2 linked regions of the Candidatus Puniceispirillum marinum IMCC1322 genome follow. The protein of the gene in region 2 interacts with the protein of the main gene of each other region in a pairwise test. Links are inferred from orthologs where the notes say so. Each region holds a gene or a part of one and is shown on either strand. Other genes may lie near its edges.

What was found.
Region 1: the proteins of SAR116_RS09460 (region 2) and ssb interact in binary tests that used the Escherichia coli proteins (3 or more experiments, as listed by UniProt). The link is inferred for Candidatus Puniceispirillum marinum IMCC1322 from one-to-one orthologs.

The regions. Positions count from the first base shown.
Region 1 is NC_014010.1:426,834-430,854, forward strand. What follows is about bases 1-2,977. They hold ssb (single-stranded DNA-binding protein), read right to left. Parts: upstream 1,754-2,977; coding sequence 1,247-1,753; downstream 1-1,246. Other genes in these bases: gyrA (DNA gyrase subunit A), read right to left, coding at 1-1,036; uvrA (excinuclease ABC subunit UvrA), read left to right, coding at 1,989-2,977. In the rest of the region: more of uvrA, read left to right, coding at 2,978-4,021. UniProt on the Escherichia coli protein: Plays an important role in DNA replication, recombination and repair. Binds to ssDNA and to an array of partner proteins to recruit them to their sites of action during DNA metabolism. Acts as a sliding platform that migrates on DNA via reptation.
Region 2 is NC_014010.1:2,040,068-2,044,222, forward strand. Bases 991-4,019 are described here. They hold SAR116_RS09460 (primosomal protein N'), read left to right. Parts: upstream 991-1,385; coding sequence 1,386-3,653; downstream 3,654-4,019. Other genes in these bases: fsa (fructose-6-phosphate aldolase), read right to left, coding at 991-1,272; SAR116_RS09465 (F0F1 ATP synthase subunit delta), read left to right, coding at 3,746-4,019. Outside these bases: SAR116_RS09450 (DUF484 family protein), read right to left, coding at 1-603; more of fsa, read right to left, coding at 619-990; more of SAR116_RS09465, read left to right, coding at 4,020-4,155.

The sequences.
Region 1 (4,021 bases), 1.6 Mb from region 2 along the record:
TAACAACATCTTTACGAAACTCACAAAAAGCCTCGATAACGTCTTTTAGCCCCATCTGGATTGGCCGACCGGCATTCATGGCCAGCATATTAACGGGAAAGCTCGTTTGCAGTCGTGTATGGCGGTACAGCTTGTTCAGCACCACATCACCCGCAGCATCACGCTTGACCTCAATGACAATGCGCATACCGGTACGATCGGATTCATCGCGAATGTCAGAAATTCCTTCCAGAACCTTATCGCGCACCATTTCACCGATACGTTCTAGTAGCTGTGCTTTGTTAACCTGATAGGGAATTTCATGAACAATGATTGACTCGCGGTCTTTGGCGTTGGTTTGCACCTCGGCACGGGCGCGCATGATGATAGACCCGCGCCCTGTTCGATAAGCCTCGCGGATGCCATGGCGACCCATAATAAGCGCACCAGTCGGGAAATCTGGCCCCGGTACGATCTCGGTCAGTTCTTCGGTGGTTATTTCGGGATTATTTACATAGGCCTCACAAGCGGCAATCACCTCCCCTGGATTGTGGGGGGGGATGTTGGTTGCCATACCAACAGCGATGCCATTAGCGCCATTGACCAGCAGGTTCGGATATTCAGCAGGCAGAACAGTAGGTTCCAGCTGGGTTTCGTCATAATTCTGCGCGAATTCAACGGTATTCTTGTCAATGTCGCGCAACAAGCTCTCAGCCGCGCGGGCAAGCCTTGACTCAGTATAGCGCATAGCTGCCGCAGGGTCGCCATCAACCGAACCAAAATTTCCCTGACCATCGACAAGCGGAAGACGCATTGAAAAGTCCTGCGCCATTCGCACCATTGCTTCATAAATAGAGCTATCACCATGTGGATGGTAATTACCCATGACATCACCGACAATACGGGCTGATTTGCGAGGGGGCTTTGTCCAGTCATAATTGCCTTCCATCATCGCGTATAGAATACGTCTATGGACTGGCTTCAACCCATCACGAACGTCAGGCAATGCACGTGAAACGATAACGCTCATCGCATAATCAAGATAGGATTTCCGCATTTCATCAGAGATGGAAATGGTTGGACTTTTTGGGCTAGTGGTCTCGGTCACATGTGTCTCGCTTATGGCGCACAAAAAGCGTGCTTATATAACTATATATATAGCATGAAACAAAACTGTAACACCATATATTGTTGCGCAAAGCAAAAAAAAGCGATGCTGATGTAAAGCCAAAAGCATCGCATTATAAATGTAATTTAACTTACTGATTTAAAATGGAATATCGTCATCAAGATCATTGCTGTCACGCATTGGAGGGGGGCTTGTAGACGTGCCCGTGCCGCCGCCATAACTGTCATCAGTTCCTGAACTTGATCCCGCACCGCTATCACCGCCGCCATAGCTACCGCCACCGCCGCCATCACCACGCCCACCAAGCAAGGTCAGCTCGCCACGATAACGTTGTAAAACGACTTCAGTTGTATATTTCTCGACACCTTGATTGTCTGTCCATTTGCGCGTTTGTAATTGCCCTTCAATATAGCATGTAGAGCCTTTGCGCAGATACTGTTCGGCAATTCGGCCCAAATTTTCATTAAAGATGACCACGCGATGCCATTCGGTACGTTCACGTTGTTCACCAGTGTTGCGGTCTTTCCAGCGTTCAGACGTTGCCAATGATAATTGTACGATCTTGGCACCATCCTGTGTAGAGCGCACTTCCGGGTCACGTCCCAAATTGCCGACCAAAGTCACTTTGTTTACACTGCCAGCCATGATCGATTTTCTCCTTAATTTGTTTTACGTTCGCAGATTACGCATCCCACCCCCCTGCTGACAAGATAATTCGGGTTATTTATTTTTTACATAAAAGACTTTTCCACATCAAAAGCACTAGCAAAATCTATCAGGAAATGGCTATATTCGCGCCATGCCAAATGATACAAAAAATACGTCGCTATCGCAGCGGGTCAAAGATATTTCTTCTCTTGATAAAACCTATGAACCACGGATGATTTCTGTTCGTGGTGCACGGGAGCATAACCTAGCAAATGTAGATATTGATTTGCCCAGAGACAGACTGGTTGTGCTAACAGGATTATCAGGATCCGGTAAATCTTCGTTAGCATTTGATACAATATACGCCGAGGGACAGCGTCGTTATGTCGAATCGCTGTCCGCTTATGCGCGCCAGTTTCTTGAGATGATGCAGAAGCCTGATGTTGATTTGATTGAGGGTCTGTCACCTGCCATTTCCATTGAACAGAAAACCACGTCGCGCAATCCGCGTTCGACCGTTGGTACAGTCACGGAAATATATGATTATATGCGGTTGTTATGGGCACGTGTCGGTATTCCCTATTCACCGGCTACCGGTTTGCCTATTCGAAGCCAGACTGTCAGCCAGATGGTTGATATCCTGCTGGCGATGGAGCAAGGCACCAGATTATACTTGCTGGCTCCGATCGTTCGTGGCCGCAAGGGTGAATATCGTAAAGAACTTGGGGAACTTAATCGTAAAGGCTTTAGCCGTGTCCGCATTGATGGGGCGCTGTATGATATCGATGACACGCCTGAGTTGGATAAAAAACGCAAGCATGACATTGAAGTTGTTGTTGACCGGGTCATCATCAAGGGTGATTTGGATGAACTGGCCACGCGTCTGGCTGACTCGTTAGAAACAGCACTGGCGCTTGCTGACGGTCTTGCCTATGCCGATACGGCCGAAAGCCTTGATAATACATCAGATGAACAGGATGACGATATAGCTGGTCGTCATGCGGGGCGGACAGTATTTTCAGCACGCTTTGCCTGCCCTGAGTCAGGCTTCAGCATTGATGAAATCGAACCGCGGCTATTTTCGTTTAACAATCCCTTTGGAGCATGCCCTGCCTGTGACGGATTGGGTGTCAGCAGTCATTTTGATGAACAACTTGTTGTTCCAGACCAGCAAACAACGCTTCGTGGTGGCGCGTTGGCGCCTTGGGCATCCAGCACCGCAAGATATTATATGCAGACGCTAGAATCGCTTGCCAAACAGTTTAATTTTTCTCTTGATGTGCCGTTCTATGATTTGGATGACGATACCAAATCAATCATCCTGCATGGTTCAGGCAAGATGCCTGTGACGATGGAATTTGATGACGGTATGCGGTCTTATCGGACAACCAAGCCATTTGAAGGTATTATGCCGAATTTGGCTCGTCGATATCGCGAAACTGACTCGTCATGGGTGCGTGAAGAACTGGAGAAATTCAGAGCCAATCATGCTTGTGATTCATGTGCTGGTAAACGATTGAAAGCCGAATCGCTGGCTGTGAAAATCGATAAATATGATATTTCAGATATTGCCCGTCTGTCGATTGGAGATGCGCGGGACTGGTTCTCTGATTTGGGCTCAAGGCTTGAAGGTCAGCAATCTGAAATTGCAGCGCGCATTCTAAAGGAAATCAACGAACGCCTCGGCTTTCTGGTCAATGTCGGCTTGAACTATCTGTCAATGGCGCGTAATTCAGGCACATTGTCTGGCGGCGAATCACAGCGTATTCGGTTGGCATCACAAATTGGATCTGGCCTGACGGGTGTTCTCTATGTTCTGGATGAGCCTTCGATTGGTCTGCATCAGCGTGATAATGACCGGCTACTGTCAACCTTGATACGCTTGCGCGACCTTGGCAATACGGTGCTGGTCGTTGAACATGATGAAGATGCGATCCGGTTGGCAGATTATGTCGTCGATATGGGGCCTGGTGCGGGTGTGCATGGTGGTTTTGTCGTTGCCGAAGGAACCCCCGAAGATGTAATGACAAATGAGGCGTCATTAACTGGTCAGTATCTCTCGGGTGTGCGTGAGATAGCGATACCCGAAAAACGGCGAAAAGGTACAAAAGGCCGTGTCATTCGTGTCGAAGGCGCAAATGGTAATAACCTGCAGGATGTGAGTGTTGGGTTTCCGCTTGGGGTGTTGACCTGTGTAACGGGTGTATCTGGTGGTGGCAAATCAACATTGGTTCTGGAAACGCTATGGAAATCACTTGCACGGCG
Region 2 (4,155 bases):
CTGGAAACTGGTTTCGGTCTTGCCGCCAAGTGCCAGTACACAGCGTGACATGGGTTCGGCAAGTTGATCTGGAAGCCGGATAATCGCAACCGATGGCGCGCTCAGCTTTAAACCGGATTTTGCGGCTTCGCTAGGGTGGCCTAGAAACAATGATTGCCCTTCGAGGGCATCATTAATCACCTTGGCAGGCATAACGACGATATCGCTTTGCCTAGCAAATTGCAGCACGCTTTCACGCTCGATGAATAGACGACAAAACCGCAGATCAAAGATCGTCGGAAATTCCTGGGTGATGGCTTCGCACATGCCAGCGATGTCGGTGCTGGCCAGCAAAGCCAGCGTGGCGTGATGAAGACGCTGCCAATTGACCATATTTTCCGAGGCCACATGAAGCAAAGATTCATTCGCCTTGGACAGTCTTTGCGCTTCTTTGCGTGCCCGTGCGGCAATCGCTGGCGTTAAATCAACAATATTGACGCGATCCGGATCACCCGCATCAGCTTTCAGTGCAGACGCATGCTTATCCAGAAAATCCGGATTTTCGCTGAGAAAGCGTAAAACATCTTCGGCGGTGGGTTGATATCCGGATGAATCAGAAGGCATTATTTATACCCATATCTAGAGAATTGACTGACCTGTTCCCGCCCAGTCCGCCATGAACGCATCAAGCCCCTTGTCGGTAAGCGGGTGTTTATATAAAGCCCCCAGAATTTTTGGCGGGATCGTAACGACATCAGCACCCAATAAGGCGGCGTCAACCACATGCTGGGTGCTCCGCACCGAGGCCACAAGCACTTCGGTCTGCATATCGTAATTATTATAGATCGTGCAGATTTCCTCAATCAGCCCCATTCCATCAGCGCCCAGATCGTCAAGCCGTCCAACAAAAGGCGAAATAAAGGCAGCGCCTGCCTTGGCGGCAAGCAATGCCTGTCCGGGTGTGAAGCATAAGGTGACATTGACCTTGGTGCCAGCGTCGGCCAAAGCGCGACAGGTCATCAGGCCCGCTTCGGTAAGCGGTACCTTGACCGCGACATTCTTGGCAATAGCGGCCAGTTTCCGGCCTTCGGCCAGCATCGTGTCATGATCGGTGGCGGCGACTTCGGCGCTTACTGGTCCGTCGGTCATCTCACAGATTTCGGCAATGGTTTCGATGATATTGCGGCCAGATTTGGCAATCAACGACGGGTTGGTTGTGACACCATCAACAAAACCGGTTTTTATATAGGTTGCGATTTCCGCAACATCAGCGCTATCGAGAAAAATTTTCATCTGGTTTACCTTAAATACAATGAAAGCCTATCGCGATTTAGCTCTTGCGATTTGGCTGTTGTGACCGCAGTTTATCCCAAGGAAGGTTGCAAATCTATAACCATGATAAGCCTATGTTGAAAAGCCCCCATAATAGTGCAGACAAGAAGCGCCAGACGACTTGTATTTTGACATCGGAAACGGTGTCGGTTGCTGTTGCGGTGCCTATTGCTGGTGCCTATGACTATCTGCAGTCAAAGGGTACGCTGCAAGCAGCAGTTGCAGGTCAATCAGCGGCTGGAATTAGCCGTGGTACAATTGTGACAGTGCCTTTTGGTGGCCGGCTTGTGACAGGCATTGTCATGGGCGCAGGTGCTGGTGGCGTGGCACCGGAAAAATTGAAAGCCATTCATGCGGTGGCGCCACTTCCGACACTGAATGAGGCGTTTATCAGCTTTATAGAACGGGTTGCGGCGTGGACATTGGCACCTATCGGCGCGGTTGCAAAGATGGTGCTGAGTCAGCCACAAGCCTTACAAAGGCCGCCACAAACCACCCTGTTCACCCCCGCCAAGATCATGCCGGATGGAGTCCGTATCACCCCAGCGCGCCAGCAGGTGCTTGATGTGCTTGGCGATGCCGGGGCGATGACTGCTGCCGAACTGGCGCGCATCGCCAATGTAGGTAGCGGCGTGATCAGCGCGATGGCCAAAGCGGATATGCTGACTGCTATGCAGGTTTCGGCTGATCGCCCGCCACCGCCGCCGCAGACAGATCGCCCTAGTCTGACATTAACCGGTGAACAGCAAGCCGCCGCCGATATCATGGTGGCGGCCTGTGGCACGGGGTTTCACCCGTTTCTGCTTGATGGGGTCACTGGATCTGGCAAAACAGAAGTCTATTTCGAAGCGGTTAAAGCGGTACTTGATGCGGGCAAGCAGGTTCTCATTCTATTGCCGGAAATTGCCTTATCAAGCGGCTGGCGCTCACGGTTTGCGCGCCGGTTTGGCGTGGCGCCAGTCGAATGGCATTCGGATATTGGTAATAGCCAGAAACGCAAGGCATGGCGCTATGTGTTATCGGGCGAGGCGAAGCTGGTTGTTGGCGCGCGTTCGGCGCTGTTTCTGCCATTTTCCAATCTGGGCCTGATTATCGTCGATGAAGAACATGAACATGCCTATAAACAGGAAGATCAGACAATCTATCAGGCACGCGATATGGCTGTGGTGCGTGCGCATATTCAAAAATGCCCGATTATTCTGGCTTCGGCGACACCATCGCTGGAAAGTTGGGTGAATGCTGGCAAAACAGGTGAAACGCCGCGTTATCAGCATATTGGCTTGCCCAACCGGATCAAGGGAGCCGCCCTGCCAGCGATGAGCGCGATTGATTTACGCCAGACGCCGCCTGAGCGTGGTCGCTGGCTGGCACCACCGCTGGTCGAGGCGATTGCCACACGATTGGCGGCAGGCGAACAATCATTGCTGTTTTTGAACCGGCGTGGCTATGCCCCGCTAACCTTATGTGGCAGCTGCGGGCATAAATTAGTTTGTCCGAATTGTGATAGCTGGATGGTCGCGCATAAACTATCAGGCCAACTTCGGTGTCATCATTGTGGGCATCAGACCCGGCCAAGCAATCACTGTTCAGCCTGTGGTCAGGACGATACGATGCAGGCGTGCGGCCCCGGTGTCGAACGGCTTGCCGAGGAGGTGTTATGGCGGTTTCCCGATGCCCGTTTTGCCGTGCTATCAAGTGATACGGTCGGCACACCAAAGGCCGCGGACGCGTTTATCCAGTCGGTTATTGAGGGGGATGTCGATATTATCATTGGCACGCAAATGGTTGCCAAAGGGCATCATTTCCCCAATTTGACGCTGGTTGGTGTTGTTGATGCCGATCTGGGTCTGGCTGGCGGTGATCTGCGCGCTGCCGAACGAACGTTCCAGATGTTATCACAAGTGGCAGGCCGTGCTGGCCGCGAATCGCGCCCTGGCGAAGCAATGCTGCAGACGCTCGATCCCGAAAATCAGGTGCTTACCTGTTTGCTTGAGGGCAAGCGCGATGCGTTTCTGGCAATGGAGGCGCATGCGCGATCTTTGGCTGGCATGCCACCTTTCGGGCAGCTAGCGGCGCTGATTCTGTCGTCACATGATGAAAAACGGCTTCATGCGACGTTACGTCGCCTCGATCAGTCCAGACCGCATTTTACCGGTGTTGATATTTTTGGCCCGGCCATTGCCCCCATAGGGTTCCTGAAAGGGCGGCATCGGGGGCGGTTATTGATCCGCACCGATAGATCGGTTGATATTCAAGGAATTCTTCGCGATTGGCTGGCTGATTTTAAGCCAGATTCGGGAGTAAAACTGCACATTGATATTGATCCCTATAATTTTCTGTAAATGCGTTTTTGAAGCGATCGCGGTTTCTGGCCATGTGGTTTCTGTTTTGACGCATTTTTAGGCCGTTGAATGCTTGCGTTTCGGCTAGGGCTATGATAGCACCCAAGGCGTCGTCAAAAGTTGGTCGGGATGCCCCAACCGGCTGTAGGCACCAAAAGTTGTTCGTATCTTATCAGGATGAGGGTAAGTCTTTGAGTTTAGGCGCAACAGGTCTTGCAGGTCGTTACGCTGGTGCGCTTTATGCACTGGCAGATGATACCGGTAATTTAAATGAAATCGTGGCTGATCTAAATGATCTGGCCAAGCTTGTCGTTGAAAATGACGACATGAAAACGCTTATTTCATCGCCTGCCATTACCCGCAGTGAACAGCTGGCTGCTATCACCGCGGTTATGGAAAAGGCAGGTGCCAATGCGCTGACTATCAAATTCCTAAGTACGCTTGCCGAAAATGGCCGTCTCTATGTGCTTCCTGTAATTATTAGTGTGTTCCTTGATGAACA